DNA from 2 places in the Mesobacillus sp. ABV4_180 genome. Region 1 is predicted to be linked to the other one. Evidence: a T-box and tRNA genes for the amino acid it is inferred to sense, from the RefSeq annotation. Region 1 holds a T-box; the other holds one or more tRNA genes.

Region 1 (7,057 bases):
AATCCATTCTGGAAAGCTATGGCCATACCGCGGATTTCGTTCCAGGGCAATATGTTGCCGAAGGGTTTGTCGAAGAGTTTTTGCCCTTTGTCAAACAGGGGGACAAAATCCTGATTCCGAAGGGGAACCTGGCAAGGGATTATATATCGACCGCTTTGAGGGACAACGGTGCGCTCGTCGATGAAGTAATCATCTATGAAACTTTCCTGCCCGAAGAGAGCCGCGGCAAGCTGGTTCAGATGCTTCATGAAGGAAGTCTTGATATACTTACATTTACAAGCCCATCTACGATTGATCATTTTATGGAGATTGTTGAAGAGAATGATTTAGGGGCCAAGCTGGCTGAATGCATCATAGCGTGCATCGGTCCGGTATCAAGAAGAAAGGCAGAGGAATGGGGATTGCGTGTCCATGCCATGCCAGATAAATACACAGTGGAAAAAATGCTCGAAAGTATTTCTGAGTATTTGATTATAGGAGGGTAATCTATGAAACACCTTGAATTCAGCCGCCACCGCCGCCTTCGCCAATCAGCGAATATGCGGGCACTTGTACGTGAAAACTATCTGCGGACAGAAGATTTAATCTATCCGCTTTTCATCGTTGAAGGTGAAAAAATCAAGAATGAAGTATCTTCAATGCCAGGAGTCTATCATTTGTCACTTGATAATCTGAAAGAAGAAATGGCCGAGATAGAATCACTTGGGATCAAATCAGTCCTGCTATTCGGAGTACCAGATGAGAAAGATGAAGTAGGCTGCCAGGCATACCATGACCATGGAATCGTCCAGGAAGCAATCCGCGTCATTAAGAAGGATTTCCCTGACATGGTTGTCATCGCAGATACATGCCTATGCGAATACACAAGCCATGGACACTGCGGCGTGATTGAAGATGGAAAAGTCCTGAATGACCCGTCATTGGAGTTGCTAGGGAAGACTGCAGTCAGCCAGGCAAAAGCGGGCGCAGACATCATCGCGCCATCCAACATGATGGATGGCTTTGTTGCCGCTATTCGTTTCGCATTGGATGAGGCCGGTTTCCACGATGTGCCGATTATGTCTTACGCTGTAAAATACTCATCAGCATTTTATGGACCATTCCGTGAAGCAGCTGAAAGTACACCGCAGTTTGGTGACCGCAAAGCATACCAGATGGATCCAGCAAACAGGATTGAAGCGATGCGTGAAGCAGAATCCGATGTCATGGAAGGCGCTGACTTCCTGATCGTGAAGCCGGGAATGCCGTACCTGGATATCGTCCGTGATGTAAAAAACAATTTTAACCTGCCAGTCGTAATCTACAATGTCAGCGGTGAATACTCAATGGTCAAAGCAGCAGCGCAAAATGGCTGGATCGACGAGAAAAGCATCGTTATGGAAATGCTGACTGGAATGAAGCGTGCAGGCTCAGACCTGATCATCACTTACCATGCAAAAGACGCAGCGCGCTGGCTGTTAGAGCAATAATAATTTTACAAAGGCAAAAAACACCCAAAAGAAATGAGGGATTAATATATGCGCTCATACGATAAATCGATTGAAGCTTTCAAAGAAGCGAAAGAACTTCTGCCAGGCGGAGTGAACAGCCCTGTCCGTGCATTCAAATCAGTTAAAATGGATCCAATCTTCATGGAAAAAGGAAAGGGTTCAAAGATCTATGATATCGATGGCAATGAATATATCGACTATGTGCTGTCTTGGGGACCGCTGATCCTTGGACATACGAATGACAAGGTAGTCGAGGGAATCAAAAAGGTTGCTGAACTTGGAACAAGCTTTGGTGCACCTACGGTTGTGGAAAATGAGCTTGCGCAGTTGGTCATCGACCGTGTGCCGTCCATTGAAATGGTGAGAATGGTATCTTCAGGTACTGAAGCAACGATGAGTGCTCTGCGCCTTGCCCGCGGCTATACTGGCCGGAATAAGATCCTTAAATTCGAAGGCTGCTACCATGGCCATGGCGACTCATTGCTCATTAAAGCGGGTTCTGGAGTAGCTACACTTGGCTTGCCTGACAGCCCAGGTGTTCCGGAGGGTGTGGCAAAAAATACGATCACAGTGCCTTACAATGACCTTGAAAGCGTCCGTTACGCATTCGAGCAGTTCGGCGATGATATTGCTGGCGTAATCGTTGAGCCTGTTGCCGGGAACATGGGCGTCGTGCCACCAGTAGAAGGTTTCCTTGAGGGACTTCGCGAAATTACGACTCAATATGGAACAGTCCTGATTTTTGATGAAGTCATGACAGGTTTCCGCGTAGGATATAATTGTGCCCAGGGCTATTATAATGTCACACCTGACCTTACTTGCCTTGGTAAAGTAATCGGCGGAGGACTACCTGTAGGAGCTTACGGCGGTAAAAGAGAAATCATGGAGCAAATCGCTCCAAGCGGCCCAATCTACCAGGCAGGAACTCTTTCCGGTAATCCGCTTGCGATGACAGCTGGGCTGGAAACATTGAAGCAGCTGACACCTGAAACATACAAGGAATTTGAACGCAAAGCGGACATCCTTGAGGGCGGTCTTAAAGCAGCAGCTGAAAAATACGGCATTCCGCACACCATCAACCGTGCAGGATCGATGATCGGCATCTTCTTCACAAATGACAATGTCATCAACTACGAAGTTGCCAAATCTTCGAACCTTGAATTCTTCGCTGAATACTATCGTGAAATGGCAAATGAAGGTGTATTCCTTCCGCCATCACAGTTTGAGGGACTGTTCCTGTCAACAGCCCACACAGACGAAGACCTGCAAAAAACAATCGAAGCAGCCGAGAAAGCATTCTCAAAGCTGCAGAATAAATAATTCAAACAAGACACTCTCTATTTTGGAGAAGTGTCTTTTTTTATATGTTCTAAATTATCATAAAAGCAAATACATACTCATAAAGTGTTAATGACATAGTGATTTTACGTTTAAGGAATGAAAGGAGGAGTCGCTTTGTCTCAGGGAAATCAATCGTGCCTGCGATTTTCATTAGAGGAGTCTGTGTGGTTTCAAAGAGGACAGGAAGTCGCGGAGCTAGTCTCGATTTCACTCGATCCGAATATTACTATCCAGGAAAATGAGCAATATGTATCCATTCGCGGATCGCTGGAGTTAACTGGGGAATATACATGCTATGAACAGCAGGACAATGCGGAGGATCAAATTCCGGCTCTAAAGTACGTGCATTCTGTCATGGAGCGAGAAGCAGGGGTATATGAATTCCTTCACCGTTTTCCGGTGGATATCACGATTCCGAAAAACCGGATCGAAAGCATTTATGATATTGATATCCAGGTTGAAGGATTTGATTATGTCTTCCCCGAGAAAGACCGTCTGAAGCTTAATGCCGATCTGGCGATTACTGGTTTATATGGCGAGCAGCAGCATGAGGCCGAGCAGGGAGCAGATAACCAAGAGGCAGCCGAAGAGCTGGAAATTAGCTACCGTGAAGATGCAGCAGAAGAAGCGGGGGCAGAGAACAATAGCGAAGAACATGCTGAGGAGGCAGACTTCCCGGAAGCTCCGGCCTACTCATTTGTCCAGCAAAATGAAACATTGAATCATGAAGAACAAGAATCATTCGAAGAAGAATTATATGCGCCGTTCAGGGCAGAAGCAAGGAAAACAGGCGCGGCGGAAGAAACTATAACATCTGCTGTCCAGGCAGCAAGAGAGCTGCAGGCAGCTACGGAATACTCCAACAGTGATTTTAGGAACGAACAGGGTCCTGTCGAGGAGGTTGAAGCGGAAGCAGAAGAGGTTGAGCTTGAGACAGTGGAGTTACCGCAGGCAGAAAACCAGCCTCCTCAAGTGGAAGAAGCCGAAGTCGAGAGCTCCTCTTCTTCACCAGCTATGAAAAAGAAAAAGCCAAATATGAAAAAGGGAATTTCCATTGCGGAATTTTTAGCCAGAAAAGAAGAGGAATCGGAAGTTGCCAAGATTAGAGTTTGCATTGTCCAGCAGGGCGATTCGCTTCAATCCATTTCTGAGCGTTATGCCGTGCCGGTTCAGCAGCTGCTGAAAGTGAACCATCTGAGCATTGACCATGAAGTCCATGAAGGCCAGGTTCTATATGTTCCTGGAGTGGCTGTTCATCATTAAATAAATTAAATGGAGCAACGCCTTGTCCAGTAAAAGCTGGTTGTCAGGGCTGGCTTGGTTGCTGGCTTGCTTCAACTGTTTGAATGGGCAGGTGTCTGACACCTGCCCAGCACTATTTCGTGTATGAAGTCCAGAAAGTAGGCGAGTGATCCTATGGATGATCGCAATTTTTTGAAAGACGAAGCCGCCGTTTTGAAGCAATATCCGATTGAGCCTTATTTTGCTGAGGATTTTGGTAAAGTAAAAAAGATTTATACAAAAACGGGAACATTCGCACTGAAGAAAATCCATCCGTATGAGGGTACCGATTTTATCAGGCATATCCAGACTTTATATCAGAGGGGCTATAACCGGATCGTGCCTGTATACCCATCAAATGATGGACGATACGCCGTCCTGAACAATAAATCTCTTTATTACCTGATGCCGTGGATGCCGAATGAAATAAAGGAAGACCGGTCGGAAAAACACCAACAGCTGTTCAGGGAACTGGCAAGAATGCATACATTGTCGGCAAAGGAAGTGGAAACCAGTGCAGAAGTGAAGGAAGAGCATTATAACCAGACTTTAAAAGAATGGGAAAAGGAAGAGGAGTTCGTAACCGGATTTCTTGAGAGCTGTGAAAACAGGGTATATATGTCTCCTTTTGAGCTGCTGTTTTGCCTATACTACACTCAGATTCGCCAGGCGATGCTTTTTGCAAAGCAAAAACTTGAGAGCTGGAATGAAAAAACGAAGGAACAAAAGAAGACGAGGACAGTTACGCTGCATGGAAAAGTATCTACTGAGCACTTCCTCTACGATGAAAGAGGCTATGGTTATTTCATCAATTTTGAGAAGGCCCGTCAAGGTTCACCGATTCAGGATTTGCTGCCATTCTTGGCGAGATCATTGAAAACACAGCCAAAATACGGAGATGAAATCATAGATTGGATCAATGTGTACCTCAAGTATTTTCCGTTCAGGGATGACGAAATGCAATTATTCATGAGCTATCTGGCTTTCCCATCCGGTATATTAAGGGTTGCAGAAACCTATCACCAGCGAAAGAAAGAAGTGGATGAGCGAAAGTTTGTCCAAAAGCTGCAACGGCAGTATTGGCTTTTGAGCAATACAGGTTATGTGGTAATGAAAATTGATGAAATTGTAAAACAGAAAGAGCAGGCAAAACAAGAAGGAGCCCAGAGCTAAACGACGCTCGTGGCTCCTTAAATAATTTCAAATTTTATTGCCAGTGCAATCAGGATGAAAATCGATAATAGGAAGACATCAAATGTCGTCGGAAAGAAAAGGGTGCGGAGGCCCTGGAACACGCAAAAAGGAATGATCAGCTGAACACAGATTGCCCGTGCCGTCCTCGCCCACCTCGGGAGTACATATGGATTATACCTTCGTCTCTTCATTGCCATCCCTCCAAACAATCAGATATCCCTTTTTTCATACTATGAGTAATCGGCCCAAAATGTGCTATTTATTGGCACAGCATGGCGAAAAAGTATAAAATAATAAAAAATAGGAAATGATGATTGACGTCATTCCCCTTTTTTGGGTAGTATATCTAATATACAAAAATACAATAAAGTCAAAGCTTTGACAGGGAAGAGTACATGCGCACCCAGTTTTTAGAGAGGAAGTCCAGTAGCTGAGAGGACTTCTAAGCTGAACCATGGAAGGTCGCCCTTGAGCAGCGCCTGGGAACGGATTGTTTCTCCCAGTAACAGGCACCGGTGAAGAGCCGTTATCCAGATTTGAGCCAGCATAATGTTTGATTCTTGCTGGGAAAAAAGGTGGTACCGCGAACATACTCCATTCGTCCTTTTATGGCGAATGGAGTTTTTTTATTTTTCTAAAGGAAAGTACTTGAATGGAGGAAGAAATGATGGAAGAGAATTTGTCAATGCCGACTAAATACGATCCGTCTTCGATTGAGCAGGGACGCTATGAATGGTGGATCAACGGGAAGTTTTTCGAAGCAAAGGACGATGAAACGAAGAAACCTTACACAATCGTGATTCCGCCGCCAAACGTAACAGGAAAGCTTCATCTTGGCCATGCGTGGGACACAGCGCTCCAGGATATCCTTACTCGTATGAAGCGGATGCAGGGCTACGATGTTCTTTGGCTTCCGGGCATGGACCATGCGGGAATCGCCACACAGGCGAAGGTTGACGAGAAACTTCGCAGCCAGGGCATTAACCGCTATGAACTTGGCCGTGAAAAATTCCTTGAGGAATCATGGAAATGGAAAGAAGAATACGCACAGCATATCCGCAAGCAATGGGCAAAACTCGGTCTTGGACTTGACTACAGCCGTGAGCGCTTCACATTGGATGAAGGTCTCTCAAAGGCTGTTAAGGAAGTATTCGTTTCCTTATACCGCAAAGGATTGATCTACCGCGGAGAATACATCATCAACTGGGACCCTGCAGCAAAAACGGCCCTTTCCGATATCGAGGTTATCCATAAAGATGTCCAGGGCGCATTCTACCATATGAAATATCCTCTGGCAGACGGAAGCGGCCACATCGAAGTTGCAACGACAAGACCGGAAACGATGCTTGGCGATACTGCGGTTGCAGTTCACCCAGAAGATGACCGTTATAAGCATTTAATTGGCAAAACGGTCATCCTTCCAATCGTGGGCCGTGAAATCCCGATTGTTGGTGACGATTATGTTGATATGGAATTTGGTTCTGGCGCAGTAAAAATCACGCCAGCCCATGACCCTAACGACTTTGAAATTGGCAACCGCCACAATCTTGAAAGAGTACTTGTCATGAACGAAGATGGTTCTATGAATGCCAGAGCTGGCAAGTACCAGGGTATGGACCGTTTCGAATGCCGCAAGCAAATCGTCAAGGACCTTCAAGAGCAAGATGTACTATTCAAAATTGAAGAGCACATGCACTCAGTAGGGCACTCTGAGCGCAGCGGAGCTGTAGTAGAACCGTACTTATCAACTC
Region 2 (7,057 bases), 1.2 Mb from region 1:
CTCCTCGCCTACCTGTGTCGGTTTGCGGTACGGGCACCATTTATCTCGCTAGAGGCTTTTCTTGGCAGTGTGGAATCAGGAACTTCGGTACTAAATTTCCCTCGCTGTCACAGCTCAGCCTTCACGCAAGCGGGATTTGCCTCACTTGCAGCCTAACTGCTTAGACGCGCATATCCAACAGCGCGCTTACCCTATCCTCCTGCGTCCCCCCGTCGCTCAAACGATAAAGAGGTGGTACAGGAATATCAACCTGTTGTCCATCGCCTACGCCTTTCGGCCTCGGCTTAGGTCCCGACTAACCCTGAGAGGACGAGCCTTCCTCAGGAAACCTTAGGCATTCGGTGGATGGGATTCTCACCCATCTTTCGCTACTCATACCGGCATTCTCACTTCTAAGCGCTCCACCAGTCCTTACGGTCTAGCTTCAACGCCCTTAGAACGCTCTCCTACCACTGACATCTAAGATGTCAATCCACAGCTTCGGTGATACGTTTAGCCCCGGTACATTTTCGGCGCAGAGTCACTCGACCAGTGAGCTATTACGCACTCTTTAAATGGTGGCTGCTTCTAAGCCAACATCCTGGTTGTCTAAGCAACTCCACATCCTTTTCCACTTAACGTATACTTTGGGACCTTAGCTGGTGGTCTGGGCTGTTTCCCTTTTGACTACGGATCTTATCACTCGCAGTCTGACTCCCACGGATAAGTCTTTGGCATTCGGAGTTTGTCTGAATTCGGTAACCCGATGAGGGCCCCTAGTCCAAACAGTGCTCTACCTCCAAGACTCTTACAACGTGAGGCTAGCCCTAAAGCTATTTCGGAGAGAACCAGCTATCTCCAAGTTCGATTGGAATTTCTCCGCTACCCACACCTCATCCCCGCACTTTTCAACGTGCGTGGGTTCGGGCCTCCAGTTGGTGTTACCCAACCTTCACCCTGGACATGGGTAGATCACCTGGTTTCGGGTCTACGACCACATACTCATTCGCCCTATTCAGACTCGCTTTCGCTGCGGCTCCGTCTCTTCAACTTAACCTTGCATGTAATCGTAACTCGCCGGTTCATTCTACAAAAGGCACGCCATCACCCATGAACGGGCTCTGACTACTTGTAGGCACACGGTTTCAGGATCTCTTTCACTCCCCTTCCGGGGTGCTTTTCACCTTTCCCTCACGGTACTGGTTCACTATCGGTCACTAGGGAGTATTTAGCCTTGGGAGATGGTCCTCCCAGCTTCCGACGGGATTTCTCGTGTCCCGCCGTACTCAGGATCCACTCAGGAGGGAACGAAGTTTCAACTACAGGGTTTTTACCTTCTCTGACGGGCCTTTCCAGACCACTTCATCTACCCCGTTCCTTTGTAACTCCATGTAGAGTGTCCTACAACCCCAAGAGGCAAGCCTCTTGGTTTGGGCTATGTCCCGTTTCGCTCGCCGCTACTCAGGGAATCGCGTTTGCTTTCTCTTCCTCCGGGTACTTAGATGTTTCAGTTCCCCGGGTCTGCCTTCAATACCCTATGTATTCAGGTAAAGATACTGTTCCATTACGAACAGTGGGTTTCCCCATTCGGAAATCTCCGGATCAAAGCTTACTTACAGCTCCCCGAAGCATATCGGTGTTAGTCCCGTCCTTCATCGGCTCCTAGTGCCAAGGCATCCACCGTGCGCCCTTTCTAACTTAACCTAAAAGGTCATTTCTCTAATTGAATAGAGAGAAAACTAAAATGGCGATCACTCGGTTTTTCTTGGTTCTTCTTACTTACGATTATCTAGTTTTCAAGGAACAAAAAAGTCTTGAGGCACTTGCTCCCTCAAAACTAAACAAACAAGCTGGTCAACAGTACGAACCGTAGGTTCGCATTCCGATTGCCCTTAGGCAATATCCTTAGAAAGGAGGTGATCCAGCCGCACCTTCCGATACGGCTACCTTGTTACGACTTCACCCCAATCATCTGTCCCACCTTAGGCGGCTGGCTCCAAAAGGTTACCCCACCGACTTCGGGTGTTACAAACTCTCGTGGTGTGACGGGCGGTGTGTACAAGGCCCGGGAACGTATTCACCGCGGCATGCTGATCCGCGATTACTAGCGATTCCGGCTTCATGCAGGCGAGTTGCAGCCTGCAATCCGAACTGAGAATGGTTTTATGGGATTGGCTCGACCTCGCGGCTTCGCGACCCTTTGTTCCATCCATTGTAGCACGTGTGTAGCCCAGGTCATAAGGGGCATGATGATTTGACGTCATCCCCACCTTCCTCCGGTTTGTCACCGGCAGTCACCTTAGAGTGCCCAACTGAATGCTGGCAACTAAGATCAAGGGTTGCGCTCGTTGCGGGACTTAACCCAACATCTCACGACACGAGCTGACGACAACCATGCACCACCTGTCACTCTGTCCCCCGAAGGGGAACGCCCTATCTCTAGGGTTGTCAGAGGATGTCAAGACCTGGTAAGGTTCTTCGCGTTGCTTCGAATTAAACCACATGCTCCACCGCTTGTGCGGGCCCCCGTCAATTCCTTTGAGTTTCAGCCTTGCGGCCGTACTCCCCAGGCGGAGTGCTTAATGCGTTTGCTGCAGCACTAAAGGGCGGAAACCCTCTAACACTTAGCACTCATCGTTTACGGCGTGGACTACCAGGGTATCTAATCCTGTTCGCTCCCCACGCTTTCGCGCCTCAGCGTCAGTTACAGACCAGAGAGCCGCCTTCGCCACTGGTGTTCCTCCACATCTCTACGCATTTCACCGCTACACGTGGAATTCCGCTCTCCTCTTCTGCACTCAAGTCCCCCAGTTTCCAATGACCCTCCACGGTTGAGCCGTGGGCTTTCACATCAGACTTAAAGGACCGCCTGCGCGCGCTTTACGCCCAATAATTCCGGACAACGCTTGCCACCTACGTATTACCGCGGCTGCTGGCACGTAGTTAGCCGTGGCTTTCTGGTCAGGTACCGTCAAGGTACCGGCAGTTACTCCGATACTTGTTCTTCCCTGACAACAGAGCTTTACGACCCGAAGGCCTTCATCGCTCACGCGGCGTTGCTCCGTCAGACTTTCGTCCATTGCGGAAGATTCCCTACTGCTGCCTCCCGTAGGAGTCTGGGCCGTGTCTCAGTCCCAGTGTGGCCGATCACCCTCTCAGGTCGGCTACGCATCGTCGCCTTGGTGAGCCGTTACCTCACCAACTAGCTAATGCGCCGCGGGCCCATCTGTAAGTGACAGCCGAAACCGTCTTTCAGCTTTCCCTCATGTAAGGGAAAGGATTATCCGGTATTAGCTCCGGTTTCCCGAAGTTATCCCAGTCTTACAGGCAGGTTGCCCACGTGTTACTCACCCGTCCGCCGCTGATCTTCAAAAGCAAGCTAATGAAGATCCGCTCGACTTGCATGTATTAGGCACGCCGCCAGCGTTCGTCCTGAGCCAGGATCAAACTCTCCAAGAAAGAGTTATGAGTTAGCTCATAAAATAAAACGTTGGCTCTTGTCTTCTATAATAGAAGCAAGAATATTATTGTTTGTTGACGCTTGTTTGTTTAGTTTTCAAAGAGCAATTCTTTGACCGTATCAACAGGTCAGCTTTAACATACTAACATGATGAATCAAAAAGGTCAAATGTTTTTTTTGGTGGAGCCTAGCGGGATCGAACCGCTGACCTCCTGCGTGCAAGGCAGGCGCTCTCCCAGCTGAGCTAAGGCCCCATATTAAAGTAAGTGAATGGTCGGGAAGACAGGATTCGAACCTGCGACCCCTTGGTCCCAAACCAAGTGCTCTACCAAGCTGAGCTACTCCCCGATATATTGAGAAAAATAATGGCGCGCCCGAAAGGAGTCGAACCCATAACCTTCTGATCCGTAGTCAGACGCTCTATCCAATTGAGCTACGGGCGCATATTTGTTTTTTTTAGCTAACTTGGTGCCGAGGACCGGAATCGAACCGGTACGGTAGTCACCTACCGCAGGATTTTAAGTCCTGTGCGTCTGCCAGTTCCGCCACCCCGGCTAAAAATGGAGCGGAAGACGGGATTCGAACCCGCGACCCCAACCTTGGCAAGGTTGTATTCTACCACTGAACTACTTCCGCATATTTTATTGATTTGTTTGAAAAAATGGTGCGGGTGAAGGGAGTCGAACCCCCACGCCTTGCGGCGCCAGATCCTAAGTCTGGTGCGTCTGCCAATTCCGCCACACCCGCATATTAATATTAAGTCATTTTCGCCAGCGCGAAAAAACTATGGTGAGCCATGAAGGACTCGAACCTTCGACCCTCTGATTAAAAGTCAGATGCTCTACCGACTGAGCTAATGGCTCGTACAAAGATTAGCTTCGATAAAAAGTTTCTCTGCTCAAAATCCCTCCGGGATTTCTCGCATGCTTCCGCTGATGCTGATCAGAGAAGCAAGAAGCATGGTGCCGGCGAGAGGACTTGAACCCCCAACCTACTGATTACAAGTCAGTTGCTCTACCAATTGAGCTACACCGGCATATAATGTAGAATATTTCACTATCTGAAATTATTATGGTGGAGGATGACGGGATCGAACCGCCGACCCTCTGCTTGTAAGGCAGATGCTCTCCCAGCTGAGCTAATCCTCCATATATATGCCCGGCGGCGTCCTACTCTCACAGGGGGAAACCCCCAACTACCATCGGCGCTGAGAAGCTTAACTTCCGTGTTCGGTATGGGAACGGGTGTGACCTTCTCGCCATCGCCACCAGACTATTTGGTTTGAGGTTTTATTCCCTCAAAACTAGATAATGTTGTAAGAAGAATTCAAGAAGAACGAATGATCTATTTGGTTAAGTCCTCGAACGATTAGTATCAGTCAGCTCCACACGTCACCGCGCTTCCACCTCTGACCTATCAACCTGATCATCTTTCAGGGTTCTTACTAGCTTGCGCTATGGGAAATCTCATCTTGAGGGGGGCTTCATGCTTAGATGCTTTCAGCACTTATCCCGTCCGCACATAGCTACCCAGCGATGCCTTTGGCAAGACAACTGGTACACCAGCGGTGCGTCCATCCCGGTCCTCTCGTACTAAGGACAGCTCCTCTCAAATTTCCTGCGCCCACGACGGATAGGGACCGAACTGTCTCACGACGTTCTGAACCCAGCTCGCGTACCGCTTTAATGGGCGAACAGCCCAACCCTTGGGACCGACTACAGCCCCAGGATGCGATGAGCCGACATCGAGGTGCCAAACCTCCCCGTCGATGTGGACTCTTGGGGGAGATAAGCCTGTTATCCCCGGGGTAGCTTTTATCCGTTGAGCGATGGCCCTTCCATGCGGAACCACCGGATCACTAAGCCCGACTTTCGTCCCTGCTCGACTTGTAGGTCTCGCAGTCAAGCTCCCTTGTGCCTTTACACTCTGCGAATGATTTCCAACCATTCTGAGGGAACCTTTGGGCGCCTCCGTTACTCTTTAGGAGGCGACCGCCCCAGTCAAACTGCCCACCTGACACTGTCTCCCGCCCCGATCAGGGGCGCGGGTTAGAATTTCAATACAGCCAGGGTAGTATCCCACCGACGCCTCCACCGAAGCTGGCGCTCCGGTTTCTCAGGCTCCTACCTATCCTGTACAAGCTGTACCAAAATTCAATATCAGGCTACAGTAAAGCTCCACGGGGTCTTTCCGTCCTGTCGCGGGTAACCTGCATCTTCACAGGTACTATAATTTCACCGAGTCTCTCGTTGAGACAGTGCCCAGATCGTTACGCCTTTCGTGCGGGTCGGAACTTACCCGACAAGGAATTTCGCTACCTTAGGACCGTTATAGTTACGGCCGCCGTTTACTGGGGCTTCGATTCAGAGCTTCGCGTGAGCTAACCCCTCCTCTTAACCTTCCAGCACCGGGCAGGCGTCAGCCCCTATACTTCGCCTTGCGGCTTCGCAGAGACCTGTGTTTTTGCTAAACAGTCGCCTGGGCCTATTCACTGCGGCTCATCCGGGCTATTCACCCAAATGAGCACCCCTTCTCCCGAAGTTACGGGGTCATTTTGCCGAGTTCCTTAACGAGAGTTCTCTCGCTCACCTTAGGATTCTCTCCTCGCCTACCTGTGTCGGTTTGCGGTACGGGCACCATTTATCTCGCTAGAGGCTTTTCTTGGCAGTGTGGAATCAGGAACTTCGGTACTAAATTTCCCTCGCTGTCACAGCTCAGCCTTCACGCAAGCGGGATTTACCTCACTTGCAGCCTAACTGCTTAGACGCGCATATCCAACAGCGCGCTTACCCTATCCTCCTGCGTCCCCCCGTCGCTCAAACGATAAAGAGGTGGTACAGGAATATCAACCTGTTGTCCATCGCCTACGCCTTTCGGCCTCGGCTTAGGTCCCGACTAACCCTGAGAGGACGAGCCTTCCTCAGGAAACCTTAGGCATTCGGTGGATGGGATTCTCACCCATCTTTCGCTACTCATACCGGCATTCTCACTTCTAAGCGCTCCACCAGTCCTTACGGTCTAGCTTCAACGCCCTTAGAACGCTCTCCTACCACTGACATCTAAGATGTCAATCCACAGCTTCGGTGATACGTTTAGCCCCGATACATTTTCGGCGCAGAGTCACTCGACCAGTGAGCTATTACGCACTCTTTAAATGGTGGCTGCTTCTAAGCCAACATCCTGGTTGTCTAAGCAACTCCACATCCTTTTCCACTTAACGTATACTTTGGGACCTTAGCTGGTGGTCTGGGCTGTTTCCCTTTTGACTACGGATCTTATCACTCGCAGTCTGACTCCCACGGATAAGTCTTTGGCATTCGGAGTTTGTCTGAATTCGGTAACCCGATGAGGGCCCCTAGTCCAAACAGTGCTCTACCTCCAAGACTCTTACAACGTGAGGCTAGCCCTAAAGCTATTTCGGAGAGAACCAGCTATCTCCAAGTTCGATTGGAATTTCTCCGCTACCCACACCTCATCCCCGCACTTTTCAACGTGCGTGGGTTCGGGCCTCCAGTTGGTGTTACCCAACCTTCACCCTGGACATGGGTAGATCACCTGGTTTCGGGTCTACGACCACATACTCATTCGCCCTATTCAGACTCGCTTTCGCTGCGGCTC

What was found. The T-box of region 1 lies ahead of ACXAEA_RS07115 (valine--tRNA ligase). A T-box ahead of a tRNA ligase gene usually reads a tRNA of that ligase, here a tRNA-Val.
Region 2: it has a tRNA-Val gene. The T-box ahead of ACXAEA_RS07115 (valine--tRNA ligase) is inferred to sense a tRNA for this amino acid. The anticodon was not compared.

Annotation. Positions count from the first base shown of each region.
Region 1 is NZ_JBSWTJ010000001.1:1,429,647-1,436,703, forward strand. It holds gene ACXAEA_RS07085 (uroporphyrinogen-III synthase) at 1-485, shown strand, start outside; gene hemB (porphobilinogen synthase) at 489-1,469, shown strand; gene hemL (glutamate-1-semialdehyde 2,1-aminomutase) at 1,518-2,810, shown strand; gene spoVID (stage VI sporulation protein D) at 2,946-4,094, shown strand; gene ysxE (spore coat protein YsxE) at 4,248-5,285, shown strand; gene ACXAEA_RS07110 (hypothetical protein) at 5,303-5,497, opposite strand; T-box leader at 5,676-5,915, shown strand; gene ACXAEA_RS07115 (valine--tRNA ligase) at 5,971-7,057, shown strand, end outside.
Region 2 is NZ_JBSWTJ010000001.1:193,426-200,482, forward strand. It holds rRNA gene ACXAEA_RS01075 (23S ribosomal RNA) at 1-1,683, opposite strand, end outside; rRNA gene ACXAEA_RS01080 (16S ribosomal RNA) at 1,889-3,438, opposite strand; tRNA gene ACXAEA_RS01085 (tRNA-Ala) at 3,618-3,693, opposite strand; tRNA gene ACXAEA_RS01090 (tRNA-Pro) at 3,711-3,787, opposite strand; tRNA gene ACXAEA_RS01095 (tRNA-Arg) at 3,806-3,882, opposite strand; tRNA gene ACXAEA_RS01100 (tRNA-Leu) at 3,906-3,994, opposite strand; tRNA gene ACXAEA_RS01105 (tRNA-Gly) at 4,001-4,075, opposite strand; tRNA gene ACXAEA_RS01110 (tRNA-Leu) at 4,102-4,186, opposite strand; tRNA gene ACXAEA_RS01115 (tRNA-Lys) at 4,227-4,302, opposite strand; tRNA gene ACXAEA_RS01120 (tRNA-Thr) at 4,400-4,475, opposite strand; tRNA gene ACXAEA_RS01125 (tRNA-Val) at 4,512-4,587, opposite strand; rRNA gene rrf (5S ribosomal RNA) at 4,596-4,711, opposite strand; rRNA gene ACXAEA_RS01135 (23S ribosomal RNA) at 4,788-7,057, opposite strand, start outside.